DNA from 2 places in the Enterobacter sp. JS8-1 genome. Region 1 is predicted to be linked to the other one. Evidence: predicted binding sites of a transcription regulator. Region 1 holds the regulator's gene; the other holds the start of a gene.
The links. The regulator Fur, encoded in region 1, represses iron uptake genes when iron is present. The targets are predictions, from matches to a motif close to ATAATAATGAGAACNACTATCAA.
Positions count from the first base shown of each region.

Region 1 (7,757 bases):
AAAGTCAGATTAAACTGGATCCTTGCAGCCGGGCGGCAGAATGGTCAACATGATACCCTAACCTGACATACGTAAAAAAAGAACTTTGCCATGAAATTGAATACCCGAGCGCAATCTGCACAATCGCCGAACAATAATTCTCCCATCGTACTGGTTCACGGGCTGTTTGGTAGCCTCGATAACCTGGGCGTGCTGGCGCGCGATCTGGTTTCCGACCACGATATTTTACAGGTTGATATGCGCAATCACGGTCTTTCCGGGCGTTCCGACGAGATGACCTACGCGGCGATGGCGCAGGATCTGCTGGATACGCTGGATGCACATAACCTGCAGAAGGTAACGCTGATCGGGCATTCCATGGGTGGCAAAGCGGTGATGGCCCTGACGGCGCTTGCGCCAGAGCGTATCAACGGGCTGGTTGTCATTGACGTCGCGCCTGTGGATTACAACGTCCGCCGTCACGATGAGATTTTCGCCGCTATTAATGCGGTCACAGAAGCGGGCGTCGCAACACGCCAACAGGCCGCCGCCGTAATGCGTGAGCATCTGGATGAAGAAGGCGTCGTGCAGTTCCTGCTGAAGTCGTTTGTCGACGGGCAATGGCGTTTTAACGTGCCGGTGCTCTGGGAGCAATACAACAACATCGTGGGCTGGGAAAACGTCCCCGCGTGGCCACACCCTACCCTCTTTATTCGCGGCGGAAACTCGCCTTACGTTACCGATGCCTACCGCGACACGCTGCTGGCCCAATTCCCGCAGGCTCGCGCCCATGTGATCGCCGGTGCCGGGCACTGGGTTCACGCCGAAAAACCGGACGCCGTGCTGCGCGCCATTCGTCGCTATCTCTCTGATACTGCAAATTGATTAAAAAGAGAGCGACTGGAAGGTTGTGGGCTTCCAGTCGTTGGCGTGCCGTTTTCGGTGATGTATGATGGCGCGCTTATCGCCCGGGCATTAGCAGGGCGGCGTATTTCCCCCGAAGTCTCAGAATCATGGCCAAAGAACAAACGGACCGTACGACACTAGATCTGTTCGCGAATGAGCGTCGACCGGGACGACCGAAAACGAATCCGCTCTCGCGCGATGAACAGCTGCGTATCAATAAACGCAACCAGCTTAAACGCGATAAAAATCGTGGGCTTAAGCGTGTCGAACTGAAGCTGAACGCCGATGCTGTCGATGCACTAAATGAGCTGGCCGAGGCGCGTAACATCAGCCGCAGCGAACTGATTGAAGAGATGTTAATCACCCAACTTGAGACATTGCGCAGCAAGGCATAAGTCTGAAAATCCCCTTTATGACCCTTTTCATGTAGCACAGAGTGCAGTCCTGCGCGATAGCTGTTTCCGCAGGGTTGCCTGTTCTGCTATTATTGCCCTTATCCGTGGACAAATTGCGCCACCATACCATTAAGTTTCAAGAGGTTATTTTACTCATGGCAATCATCGGCATTTTCTTTGGCAGTGATACCGGCAATACCGAAAATATCGCAAAAAACATTCAAAAACAGCTCGGTAAAGACGTTGCCGATGTGCACGACATCGCCAAGAGCAGCAAAGAAGATCTCGAAGGCTATGACATCCTGCTGCTGGGTATCCCGACCTGGTACTACGGCGAAGCGCAGTGTGACTGGGACGATTTCTTCCCAACCCTGGAAGAAGTTGACTTCAACGGTAAGCTGGTCGCGCTGTTCGGTTGTGGCGACCAGGAAGACTACGCAGAATACTTCTGTGACGCACTGGGCACCATCCGCGACATCATTGAACCGCGCGGTGCTGCTATTGTGGGCCACTGGCCAACGGCGGGTTACCACTTTGAAGCCTCTAAAGGCCTGGCAGACGACGACCACTTTGTCGGCCTGGCCATTGACGAAGACCGTCAGCCGGAACTGACCGCTGAACGCGTTGAGAAATGGGTTAAGCAGGTTCGCGAAGAACTGAACCTCGACGACATTCTTAACGCCTGATTTCCCGGTGGCGCAACTCCGGTTGCGCCCGCTTACCAGGTAAAACCGATTAAATTAATTGCTACAAACTTTTAACTTTTTCGTTCAGACCTGTACAATATCCCCCTGGTAAAAAGTGGATGCCATCGAACAAGTTTGTTGGTGATACCACGTTTTTATAAGCATACTTTGCTTGAGACTTGCAGTTTTCATTTAGCCATGGCAGTTCTATAATGAGACGCATTATCCCAAGTGCATTTTCTGTCACTTCTTCATTAGAAGTGAATCGTTTAGCAACAGGACAGATTCCGCATGACTGACAACAATACCGCATTAAAGAAGGCTGGCCTGAAAGTAACGCTTCCTCGGTTAAAAATCCTTGAAGTGCTTCAGGGGCCAGACAATCACCATGTCAGTGCGGAAGACCTCTACAAACGTCTTATCGACATGGGTGAAGAGATTGGGCTGGCAACCGTGTATCGTGTGCTGAACCAGTTCGATGACGCGGGCATTGTTACCCGTCATAACTTCGAAGGCGGCAAATCCGTTTTCGAGCTGACCCAGCAGCACCATCACGATCACCTGATCTGCCTCGATTGTGGCAAGGTTATTGAATTCAGCGATGATTCCATCGAATCACGCCAGCGTGAAATCGCCGCACGTCACGGTATTCGCCTGACCAACCACAGCCTGTACCTGTATGGTCACTGTGCTGAAGGCGATTGCCGTGAAGACGACCACGCGCACGACGCAAAATAATATCGTGTTTATACTCTGAGCCAGCCGTAAGGTTGGCTTTTTTTTTGCCTGTTTTTGGGCAAAAAAAAGCCCGGTGACGCAGCGCCACCGGGCATAAAGCAACTTATTTATTGTTACTGCGAATATCGCTCCAGATCTTATCGCAACGCTTCGCCACTTCCTGATCGTTACCGGTTTTACGCGCCTGAATGCAGGCCTGGTAATCCATCACGCGGACGTTTTCCTGCGTCGCAAACTGCTCATGCGCTTTCTCTTTCTTCAGCACGTTCAGCACGCTCTGACAGGCTTCGATTTTCTCGGGCGACCCTTCCGCCGTATTGATACAGGCGCTATAGGCCTCCTTCAGGCGGGAATCTTCTTTTGGTGCCTCAGTCTGAGCACACGCCACCAGCCCTGATACCAGCAACGCGACGATTACGATTTTTTTCATCATGTGCAGTCTCCATACCGGCGGGACATTGCCCGCCGGTGTGTTCATCAGAAGATAGTGAATGGCGCAATGACCATGAATTTCACGTCACGTTCATCCTGGAAGATGTTGCCGTAACCGCCCGCGTAACTCGGGATATCGGAGTGGTTGTCATACTGCGTGAAGTGCAGTTTGAACATCGTGCCTTTTGCACGGCCATCCTGCAGGGTGTAGATTGCATCCAGGCTGTAAGAAGACTCTTTCAGACGATAGTTTGGATCGTAGTACGCGTCCGGTGTCGCCATATCCGCAGGTTTTGCGCCCCAGGCGTAAGCGTAAGATGCACCCACCGCCCAGCCAGGCAGGTTCCAGTTTTTCAGGTCATACATTGCGCCGAAGAACACCGCTTTTTCGCCGTCGGCGTTGAAGTCAGAGCGGTTATCCCACCAGATATCGAGACGACCGTTAGAGGACGCGTAGGTTGGCGTCATACGCTGCAGGAAATAGCCCTGCTGCCCTTCTGCCTTCACCCATGTTCCTTCCAGACGTAAATCGACCTGGCCCACTTTGTAGCCGAAGGTCAGTGCCTGCAGCCATGCAGTGCCGTCATAGATATCGTTAACGGTGCCATTGCTGGCTTTATCGCGCGTGCCGTAAAACTGGTAGCTGGTGCTCAGCGGGCTGCCCACGACATCAAATTTGTAGCTGGCTTTAGCAAAATACTGATCGATATAACCTTCCGCCTGACCAAATGCAGCTTCCAGGACCAGGTCGTTTTTGAAGTCGTATTTTGCGCCCAGCGAGTGGAGGTAATCGACTTTGGTTTTCTTATCGTTCTGGTAGAACTTGTCCATCTCAATGTGCCACGGTGCTTTGTACTCGTTGGTCCACATATAGGAGAAGCTCAGCGCGCCCGCATCGCCGTAGTCAAAGTTAGCCCCGGCTTCCGCACCCTGGTAGGTACCCGGCATAAAGCTCCAGTGCGGCGCTAACAGCGTTTGACCGGTTGGCTGAATATAGCCCCCACGTGCCCACACCGGGCCGTATTTGAATTTCGCTGCTGCCTTGTACAGGCTGACACCGCTTTTATCGCCAGACCAGTCTTCTTTATACGCTTTGTTACTGGAGGAGAAGGCGATTTCGTTCGGGTGTGCGCTGTCGCCGTTTTCAGCCATTTCAATGGCGGTGAAGGCAGCAATATCCAGACCGAACATATCCGCGGCATAGCCTGACTGGAAGTCCAGGTTGGCGTTCCAGGTGGAGTGCGAAAGGTTGGTTTTGTATTTGTCTTCAGTGACGTCTTTACGGTCACGCTCACGCTGCCAGTAATAAATACCGCCCGTGAGGGTAGAATCATCGATGAAACCTTCTGCCTTAGCTTCTGGGGTGATCGCCAGGCTCGACATTGCTGTCACACCGACGATAGCCAGCGCCAGCGCACTACGTTTGCCACTGAACGTACGCATAGATTATTCCTCTTTGACGAATTAAAACGCCTTAACGGCGAAAATATAAAAGACCAAAAGGTCAGGGGTAGTTAGAAATACCCTCGAATTAACTACCGCCTTTAGGTTATTTTTCGCGACGCGAATTATCAATGCTTTTCCGTGGGCAAAAGTCAGGATTATGACGAAGTGCACATAATTCGTAGTGCTTTGTAACATTTAGAGGAGAGCGAGGATTGGCGGGGAAATATCAGAAATTTCAGCGGGTAGCGCAGGTATTTGCTGTTTATTTTTCATCCTTTTTGTATTTCGTAAAAATACAAACTTTTTTTTAGAAAAATAAGTAGCACCTCATTGACCTGATATTTTAGCGGCTTATCTTTAAGCCCTGGCTTAATACCATGATCATTAAATAAAAAAAACGCCGCAATAAGCGGCGTTTGTTTCTCCTTGACCAGAGCAGCAATATTATTCGCCGATCTTAGCCCAGGTGTCACGCAGGCCGACGGTACGGTTAAATACCGGTTTTTCTGCGGTGCTGTAACGGCTGTCCAGGCAGAAGTAACCTTCACGCTCGAACTGGAACGCTTTACCCGCTTCAGCCGCTTTCAGGGACGGCTCAGCGTAACCCTGCCTGATAACGAGTGATTCAGGATTAATGGTCGCCAGGAAATCGTCAGCCGCGCCTGGGTTAGGCACGCTGAACAGACGGTCATACAGACGGATCTCAACCGGCAGCGCATGGGAAGCGCTCACCCAGTGAATAACGCCCTTCACCTTACGGCCATCAGCAGGGTCTTTACTCAGCGTTTCTGCATCGTAAGAACAGAAAATGGTGGTGATGTTACCTTCTGCATCTTTCTCAACGCGCTCAGCTTTAATCACGTATGCATTACGCAGACGGACTTCTTTGCCCAGCACCAGACGCTTGTACTGCTTGTTCGCTTCTTCGCGGAAGTCAGCACGATCGATCCAGATCTCGCCGCTGAACGGCACGTCGCGGGTACCCATCTCCGGCTTGCTCGGATGGTTAGGCATAGACACCAGCTCGCTCTCGCCCTGCGGGTAGTTTTCGATAACCAGTTTAACCGGGTCGATCACCGCCATCGCGCGCGGGGCGTTTTCGTTCAGGTCTTCACGGATGCAGGACTCCAGAGAAGCGATTTCAATGGTGTTGTCCTGTTTGGTGACGCCGATACGTTTGCAGAACTCGCGGATAGACGCGGAGGTGTAGCCACGACGACGCAGACCGGAGATGGTCGGCATACGCGGGTCATCCCAGCCTTCAACGTGCTTGTCAGTGACCAGCAGGTTCAGCTTACGCTTGGACATCACGGTGTATTCCAGGTTCAGACGAGAGAACTCGTACTGACGTGGATGCACAGGAATGGTGATGTTATCCAGCACCCAGTCGTACAGACGGCGGTTGTCCTGGAACTCCAGCGTACACAGAGAGTGCGTAATGCCTTCCAGCGCATCGCTGATGCAGTGGGTGAAGTCGTACATCGGGTAGATGCACCACTTGTTACCGGTCTGGTGGTGTTCCGCAAACTTAATGCGGTACAACACCGGATCGCGCATCACGATGAACGGAGAGGCCATGTCGATTTTGGCACGCAGACACGCTTTGCCTTCTTCGAAGCCACCGGCACGCATTTTTTCAAACAGCGCCAGGTTCTCTTCTACGCTGCGATCGCGGTATGGGCTGTTTTTGCCCGGTGCGGTCAGCGAGCCGCGGTATTCACGGATTTCGTCAGCAGAGAGTTCGTCGACATACGCCAGACCTTTGTTGATAAGCTCTACAGCGTAGGCGTACAGCTGATCGAAATAGTCAGAGGAGTAGCAAATATCGCCAGACCAGCTGAAGCCCAGCCATTGCACGTCGTTCTTGATGGACTCAACGTATTCGATGTCTTCTTTTACTGGGTTGGTGTCATCGAAACGCAGGTTGCACTGGCCCTGATAGTCTTGCGCAATACCAAAGTTCAGGCAGATAGATTTTGCATGCCCAATATGCAGGTAGCCGTTCGGCTCCGGCGGGAAGCGGGTATGAATTGTGGTGTGCTTACCACTGGCCAGATCTTCATCGATGATCTGACGAATAAAGTTACTCGGGCGGGCTTCTGCCTCACTCATCGTGGATTCCTCAAAGCGTAAACAACGTATAACGGCATATGATCTTATAAGCCGGACGTAGTGACAACCCTTAGTTACGGAAAATACGTATCAGATGAAAATAATGGGGGCGTTTGCTGCAAAAAAAAGCGGCGGAGGATATCCCCCGCCGCTTAAGGCATGACTCTACTCAGGAGCGATTACTTGCCTTTAATCTCATACAGTGGCGTTTGGCCCGCAACCACCTGACCTTTCGCCTGGATAACCAGACCGCTGAAGTCGTCGATGTTGCTGCACACGACCGGGCTGATCATCGAGCGCGCGTTAGCGTTCAGGAAGTCCAGATCCATTTCAAGAATCGGCTGGCCTGCCACGACTTCTGCCCCCTCTTCCACCAGGCGAGTAAAGCCCTGGCCGTTCAGCGCAACGGTATCGATACCCATGTGGACAACGATCTCCGCGCCTTTTTCCGTTTCGAGGCAGAACGCGTGGTTAGTGTTGAAGATTTTCACGATGGTACCGGCAGCAGGAGACACAACGGTTTTGTCCGTTGGCTTCACGGCCACGCCGTCACCGACCGCTTTGCTGGCGAACGCTTCGTCAGGTACCTGCTCAATGGCAACCACGTCACCCGTAACCGGGGACACCAGCGCGGCGATGGTCACCGCATTTGGCACAGCCTGTGGTTTAGCAGCAGCGGGGGCAGCAGGCGCTGCAGTGGCTTCAGCTGCGGCTACCGGACCCGTCGTTTTCATCGCGTTAGCAATTTTCTCTGCCACGAAGCCGACGATAATCTGCACGCTGGTTTTGTTCAGGCGGATAACGCCGGACGCACCCAGACGTTTTGCCAGCGCTTCGTTCACCAGAGAAGAGTCTTTAACGTTCAGACGCAGACGAGTGATACAGGCATCAATACCGGTCAGGTTGTCAGAACCGCCGACAGCGGCAATGTACTGACGCGCCAGACCAGAAACATCCTGCTCCTGACCGCCGCTCACGTTCACATCCTGACCATCCGCTTCGCTACCGGCAACAGCCAGCTCGCGACCCGGGGTCATCAGGTTGAATTTGGTGATGGTGAAGC
Region 1 covers NZ_CP185805.1:1,383,055-1,390,811, reverse strand. The annotation lists gene ybfF (esterase) at 91-864, shown strand; gene ybfE (LexA regulated protein) at 993-1,280, shown strand; gene fldA (flavodoxin FldA) at 1,436-1,966, shown strand; gene fur (ferric iron uptake transcriptional regulator) at 2,258-2,704, shown strand; gene chiQ (ChiQ/YbfN family lipoprotein) at 2,808-3,134, opposite strand; gene chiP (chitoporin ChiP) at 3,182-4,579, opposite strand; gene glnS (glutamine--tRNA ligase) at 5,027-6,694, opposite strand; gene nagE (N-acetylglucosamine-specific PTS transporter subunit IIBC) at 6,874-7,757, opposite strand, start outside.

Region 2 (7,757 bases), 1.9 Mb from region 1:
CACAGACCACGGCCAGCTTCAACGCCAGCTTTAGCGAAGTGACCCGCTTCTGGTTTGGTTACACGGTTAGCTTTTTTAGCACCAGTGGTCACCTGAACAGCGCGGTAGCCATCGTTAGCCAGATCTTTGATCTGAGTAACGCGGTTTGCTTCAACTTCGATTACGGTTACTGGGATAGAAACGCCATCTTCTGTGAAGATGCGGGTCATACCCACTTTTTTACCGACTAAACCAATCATTGTATCAACCTCTCAATCGCTCGATGACCTGATCAACCCAGGCTGATCTGCACGTCTACACCGGCAGCCAGATCCAGACGCATCAGAGCATCAACGGTTTTCTCAGTTGGCTCAACGATGTCAACCAGACGCTTGTGAGTGCGGATTTCGTACTGATCACGCGCGTCTTTGTTGACGTGCGGGGAGATCAGAACGGTGAAGCGCTCTTTGCGGGTCGGCAGCGGGATCGGACCACGGACTTGCGCACCAGTGCGCTTAGCAGTCTCGACGATTTCCGCGGTTGATTGATCGATCAGACGATGATCAAACGCTTTAAGGCGGATACGGATTCTTTGGTTCTGCATGAGACCAGAGCTCCAATTATTTTATAAACGAAAATGATTACTCCTCAAACCCATTACGATTGATGGGAGAGTGTAACCGTTCTTACGTAGCTCCCCAATTGGGAGCATTGTTGAGTAACAAAATGAGTTACTCCGGTTCAGTTCGAACCCGCTGTCAATTACGACAAGCCCGCGCATTATACGTAAATCAGAGAAAGACGCAAGTGCCGTTTAGAAATTAAGCGCTAAAGGCGCGGTATGCGTAAGGACTCGCAACTTTTTACGCAATGTATCCCTTCTCGAATCTTTGTCTGGAGCCCCTACGCAATTGTGGTTTTTGTAGATTGCCGGACAGGCCGATTATAACGAGGATGCGCTCAAACCCTGTTGAGGCCTTTTCCATGTTAACTACCCTCCCCTTTCTGCTGTTCTATTTTTCGCTGACTGCCTTTCTTGTCTATGCAGATATCCGCTGCGGCCTGCTTCCCGATAAATTTCTCTGCCCACTGCTGTGGGTGGGCCTGCTCTTTCAGCTCTGTATCCATCCAGATTTTCTGCCGAGTGCGGTTGTGGGTGCGATGGCAGGATATGTTGGCTTTGCCGTTATTTACTGGGGCTATCGGTTTTTCTTTCGCCGCGAAGGGATGGGATATGGCGATGTTAAATATCTGGCAGCGCTGGGCGCCTGGCATGGCTGGTGCGTATTACCGCTGCTGGCGTTGGTCGCCGCGCTGATGGCACTTTTGTGCCTTCTCATCCTCTCTTTAGTTCACCCTGATAAACAGACATTAAAAAACCCACTGCCTTTTGGGCCATTTCTGGCGGCAGCGGGTTTATGCGTTGGCTGGGAAAACCTGATTAGCTTTCCACTTTGATCTGCGACTGAAGGTAGTTCTGTAGGCCAATTTTGGTAATGAGATCCAGTTCAGTCTCCAGCCAGTCAATATGGCCTTCTTCATCGGCGAGGATCTGGATCATCATGTCACGACTAACATAATCATGGACGCTGTCAGCATAGGCGATGGCTTCACGAAGATCTCTTGCGCCTTCGAGCTCCAGTCTGAGATCGGAACGCAGCATCTCCTCAACATCTTCACCAATGCCCAGTTTGCCAAGATCCTGCAAGTTTGGAATGCCTTCGAGGAATAAAATACGCTCAATATATTTATCGGCGTGCTTCATCTCATCGATGGACTCATGGTATTCAACATCATTGAGGCGAGTCAGTCCCCAGTTTTTGAACATTCTTGCATGGAGAAAATACTGATTGATTGCGACAAGCTCATTTCCCAATAATTTATTGAGATAACTTATGATTTTAACATCACCTTTCATTATATAGTCCCTCCGCTTCCACTCATTGAAGCGTAGATCGGGCTACAGGGATGTCAAAAAAAAGATACGGGCTTACGCGATCTCTTTGAATTCCGGGATCTGCATCAATTCATCCTGCATAATCTCACGCGCTGCGCGAACGCATTTACCGCATTGATTTCCCACCGGAACAAACTTGCGAAGCTGCTGGAAAGACTGTGGCTGAAACTGGCGAACGGCCTGACGTATTTTTTTGTCACTCACACCATTACATAAACAAACGTACATAAAAACTCCCGTTCAAAATATGCGCAAAGTGTAAGTGAGAATGGTTATGATTACAATAGTACAAACGCCGGGATGCGAGACGGAAGCAGGCAAAAAATGCGAAAATTTGTGACAGATTCAAAACGCCTGAAAACAAAAAAGGACGCCGAAGCGTCCTTTTTTCATTCAGGGATAATTAATTAGCCCAGAACTTTAGCAACAACGCCCGCGCCAACGGTACGGCCGCCTTCACGGATTGCGAAACGCAGACCGTCGTCCATCGCGATTGGGTGGATCAGAGTCACAACCATCTTGATGTTGTCGCCTGGCATTACCATCTCAACGCCTTCTGGCAGTTCGATGGTACCGGTCACGTCAGTTGTACGGAAGTAGAACTGTGGACGGTAGCCTTTGAAGAACGGAGTATGACGGCCGCCTTCGTCTTTGGACAGGATGTACACTTCAGATTCGAACTTGGTGTGTGGCTTGATTGAGCCTGGCTTCGCCAGAACCTGACCACGTTCGATTTCTTCACGTTTGATACCACGCAGCAGAACACCAACGTTCTCACCAGCACGGCCTTCGTCCAGCAGTTTGCGGAACATTTCAACGCCAGTACAGGTAGACTTAGCAGTCTCTTTGATACCAACGATTTCAACTTCTTCGCCAACTTTGATGATACCGCGCTCTACACGACCGGTAACAACGGTACCACGACCGGAGATGGAGAATACGTCTTCGATTGGCAGCAGGAATGGCTTGTCAATCGCACGCTCTGGTTCTGGGATGTAAGAATCCAGGAAGCCAGCCAGTTCGATGATTTTCGCTTCCCACTCTGCGTCGCCTTCCAGCGCTTTCAGCGCGGAACCACGAACGATTGGAGTGTCGTCGCCTGGGAAATCGTACTGAGACAGCAGTTCACGAACTTCCATCTCTACCAGTTCCAGCAGCTCTTCGTCATCAACCATGTCGCATTTGTTCAGGAACACGATGATGAAAGGAACGCCTACCTGACGACCCAGCAGGATGTGCTCACGAGTCTGAGGCATTGGGCCGTCAGTCGCAGCAACAACCAGGATCGCGCCGTCCATCTGCGCAGCACCGGTGATCATGTTTTTAACATAGTCGGCGTGGCCTGGGCAGTCTACGTGTGCGTAGTGGCGAGTCGGGGTGTCGTATTCAACGTGGGAAGTGTTGATGGTGATACCACGAGCTTTTTCTTCTGGTGCGTTATCGATCTGGTCGAATGCGCGAGCAGAACCACCGTAGGTTTTTGCCAGAACGGTAGTGATTGCAGCAGTCAGGGTAGTTTTACCATGGTCAACGTGGCCGATAGTACCAACGTTGACGTGCGGTTTTGTACGTTCAAATTTTTCTTTAGACACGGCTATATTCCTTACTATAGTGCTCTCCCCTTTGGAGAGAGCACGGGACTTAGGTTTTAATCCTGTGGATTACTTACCACGGGCTTCAATAACGGCCTGAGCAACGTTGTTAGGCGCATCATCATACTTCAGGAATTCCATGGTGTATGATGCACGACCTTTGGTCAGAGAACGCAGCTGAGTTGCATATCCGAACATTTCAGACAGCGGAACTTCAGCGTGGATCTTAACGCCAGTTACTTCAGATTCCTGACCACGCAGCATACCGCGACGACGGCTCAAGTCACCGATAACGTCACCGGTGTTCTCTTCAGGAGTTTCTACTTCAACCTTCATGATCGGCTCAAGCAGAACTGGTTTTGCTTTCTTAAAGCCTTCTTTAAAGGCAATAGACGCAGCCAGTTTAAACGCCAGTTCAGAGGAGTCAACGTCATGGTAAGAACCGAAGTGCAGACGAACACCCATGTCAACAACTGGGTAGCCAGCCAGAGGGCCCGCTTTCAGCTGCTCCTGGATGCCTTTATCAACGGCTGGGATGTATTCGCCAGGAATTACACCACCTTTGATGTCGTTGATGAACTCGTAACCTTTAGGGTTAGAGCCCGGCTCCAGTGGGTACATGTCGATCACAACGTGACCGTACTGACCGCGACCACCAGACTGCTTAGCGTGTTTACCTTCAACATCGGTAACTTTCGCACGAATCGCTTCGCGGTAAGCAACCTGAGGTTTACCCACGTTCGCTTCAACGTTGAATTCACGCTTCATACGGTCAACGATGATGTCCAGGTGCAGCTCACCCATACCAGCGATGATGGTCTGGTTAGATTCTTCATCAGTCCATACGCGGAATGATGGGTCTTCTTTCGCCAGACGGCCCAGAGCCAGACCCATTTTTTCCTGGTCAGCTTTGGTTTTTGGTTCAACCGCGATGGAGATTACCGGCTCAGGGAATTCCATACGCTCCAGAATGATCGGGTGATCTGGGTTACACAGGGTGTCACCAGTAGTCACGTCTTTCAGACCGATAGCTGCAGCGATGTCGCCCGCACGAACTTCTTTGATCTCTTCACGTTTGTTAGCGTGCATCTGTACGATACGGCCAAAACGCTCACGCGCCGCTTTCACGGAGTTCAGGATGGTGTCACCGGAGTTAACCACACCAGAGTAAACGCGGAAGAAGGTCAGGTTACCCACGAATGGGTCGGTAGCAATTTTGAACGCCAGTGCAGAGAACGGCTCGTCATCACTTGCGTGACGCTCAGCCGGAGTATCTTTACCGTCGTCCAGGATGCCGTTGATCGCAGGTACGTCAACTGGGGATGGCAGGTAGTCAACTACCGCATCCAGCATCGCCTGAACACCTTTGTTCTTGAACGCAGAACCACAGGTTACCAGGATGATTTCGTTGTTCAGAACGCGCTGACGCAGAGCTTTCTTGATCTCTTCTTCAGTCAGTTCTTCACCACCCAGGTATTTCTCCATCAGCTCTTCAGAAGCTTCAGCAGCGGACTCGATCAGGTTCTGGTGCCATTCGTCAGCCAGGTCCTGCATGTCTGCTGGGATATCTTCGTAAGTGAAGGTAACGCCTGCGTCTTCTTCGTTCCAGTTGATGGCTTTCATTTTCACCAGGTCGATAACACCGGTGAAACCTTCTTCAGCACCAATTGCCAGCTGCAGCGGAACAGGGTTCGCGCCCAGACGGGTTTTGATCTGACCAACAACTTTCAGGAAGTTAGCACCCATACGGTCCATTTTGTTAACGAACGCGATGCGTGGAACTTTATATTTGTTCGCCTGACGCCATACGGTTTCAGACTGTGGCTGAACACCACCAACTGCGCAATAAACCATTACCGCGCCGTCAAGAACACGCATGGAACGTTCTACTTCGATGGTGAAGTCAACGTGGCCTGGGGTGTCGATGATGTTTACGCGATGCGGTTCGTACTGCTTAGCCATACCTGACCAGAATGCAGTAGTCGCTGCGGAGGTGATAGTAATACCACGCTCCTGCTCCTGTTCCATCCAGTCCATGGTGGCTGCGCCGTCATGAACTTCACCGATTTTGTGGTTTACACCGGTGTAGAACAGAATACGTTCGGTAGTAGTGGTCTTACCGGCGTCGATGTGCGCACTGATACCGATGTTACGGTAGCGTGCGATGGGTGTTGTACGAGCCATTTGATTCCTCGTTTGTTTCTTTAGGCGTTCAGTTAAGTTACCCAGAGCGGGCGGCTTCTCTGAAGCGCCCGCCTGGTGACTAATACTCCGAAGGGATTACCAACGGTAGTGTGCGAACGCCTTGTTGGCTTCTGCCATACGGTGAACGTCTTCACGTTTCTTAACTGCAGTACCTTTGTTTTCTGCAGCATCAGAAAGTTCGTTCGCCAGACGCAGAGCCATGGATTTATCACCGCGTTTACGAGCAGCTTCAACGATCCAACGCATTGCCAGAGCATTACGACGAACCGGACGAACTTCAACTGGAACCTGATAAGTAGAACCACCAACGCGGCGGGACTTAACTTCTACAGTTGGGCGAACGTTGTCGAGAGCGACTTCGAAAGCTTCCAGTTCATTTTTACCAGAACGCTGAGCCAGGGTCTCAAGCGCGCTGTATACGATTGCTTCTGCAGTAGATTTTTTACCATCTACCATCAGGATATTTACAAATTTTGCCAGCAGTTCTGATCCGAATTTCGGATCTGGAAGGATTTTACGCTGACCAATGACGCGACGACGTGGCATGGGAATACTCCGTTGTTAATTCAGGATTGTCCAAAACTCAAAGAGTTTAGTGTGACATTAAGATAAATCAGTTTGGCCTTACTTAACGGAGAACCATTAAGCCTTAGGACGCTTCACGCCGTACTTGGAGCGAGCCTGCTTACGGTCTTTAACACCTGAGCAGTCGAGCGCACCACGAACGGTGTGGTAACGAACACCCGGAAGGTCTTTAACACGACCGCCACGGATCAGGATCACGGAGTGCTCCTGCAGGTTGTGACCTTCACCACCGATGTAGGAAGTCACTTCGAAACCGTTAGTCAAACGCACACGGCATACTTTACGCAGTGCGGAGTTTGGTTTTTTAGGAGTGGTGGTATATACACGAGTACATACGCCACGTTTCTGCGGGCAGGCTTCCAGTGCAGGCACGTTGCTTTTTGCAACTTTGCGTGCACGTGGTTTGCGTACCAGCTGGTTAACTGTTGCCATTAAATAGCTCCTGGTTTTAGCTTTTGCTTCGTAAACACGTAATAAATCGACCTCATACAATATGAGGACGCGAAATTTTAGGGCTACGTCGAAAAGGTGTCAAGAAATATACAGCGATCTCAAATCACCAGTTCATTTGACTGGGGTGTGTCACAGTAAGATTGACGAAATCAGTATAGCCAACCACGTCAATTCTGGCTGAAATTTGACCAGCAAGACCTCGCGCTTCAAGATCGTCTTTCAGCGCAGAGATGGATATGGGGGCACTGCTGAGGATTTCAACGAACTGACTACCATCAAGCGCCGCAAGCACACCGTCCTGAATCAGCAGCAAATCATCCCCTTCGCGCAACATGCTCAGTAACGCGTCGATATCACATTGCCACGGGGAATGGCTCAGGGTGTGCAGCATGTCAGCCTCAGAAAGTCAGAACAGTATCATATTGAGAGAGTTGTTCGCGCAGCGCACCCGCGGGGAGGAGCGTTACATCCAGCACGAAAGACGTCTTATCATTGAGACCGCGCGCAGCCAATGAGTCAGCACACACGTAGAAGGTTTCAATGTCGTAAAGCGGTAAAACTTTGAAGGTAGCGATGTAGTCCCGCGCCAGAATTGCCTGCGGCTGCTGGCCCGCCAGCAGCTGGAATACGCCGTCTCCCAGAAAGAATACGCCAATATCTTCGGTTAATGCGGAGGTTGCGAGCAACGCGTCCAGCCCTTCTCTGCCAGACGCACTCCCATGGGGAGCAGACGAAAAAACAAACGCGACACGCTTCATTAAAACTGCACCACTCTGTCGCAGGTTAGCGCGGCCTGGGCCAGTGCCCCCAGGCCACTCAACGAAAAACCGGGCTGCAGGTTAGCCCCTGGCAAGCCGAGACGCTCCGCTTCGGCCGCATCCGTCACGCCGCGACGCAATGCCGCAGCCACGCAGATATGCAGCTCAACGCCATGCTTTTCGTTTAATGCCTGCCAGGCGCGGACAAGGTCAAATTCATCGCTCGCC
Region 2 covers NZ_CP185805.1:4,392,838-4,400,594, forward strand. The annotation lists gene rplC (50S ribosomal protein L3) at 1-239, opposite strand, end outside; gene rpsJ (30S ribosomal protein S10) at 272-583, opposite strand; gene ACOQH0_RS21020 (prepilin peptidase) at 964-1,437, shown strand; gene bfr (bacterioferritin) at 1,421-1,897, opposite strand; gene bfd (bacterioferritin-associated ferredoxin) at 1,970-2,164, opposite strand; gene tuf (elongation factor Tu) at 2,344-3,528, opposite strand; gene fusA (elongation factor G) at 3,598-5,712, opposite strand; gene rpsG (30S ribosomal protein S7) at 5,809-6,279, opposite strand; gene rpsL (30S ribosomal protein S12) at 6,376-6,750, opposite strand; gene tusB (sulfurtransferase complex subunit TusB) at 6,875-7,162, opposite strand; gene tusC (sulfurtransferase complex subunit TusC) at 7,170-7,529, opposite strand; gene tusD (sulfurtransferase complex subunit TusD) at 7,529-7,757, opposite strand, start outside.
Region 2: bfd (bacterioferritin-associated ferredoxin) is a predicted target of Fur. The motif match lies at 2,199-2,221, and genes of this name have one in related genera.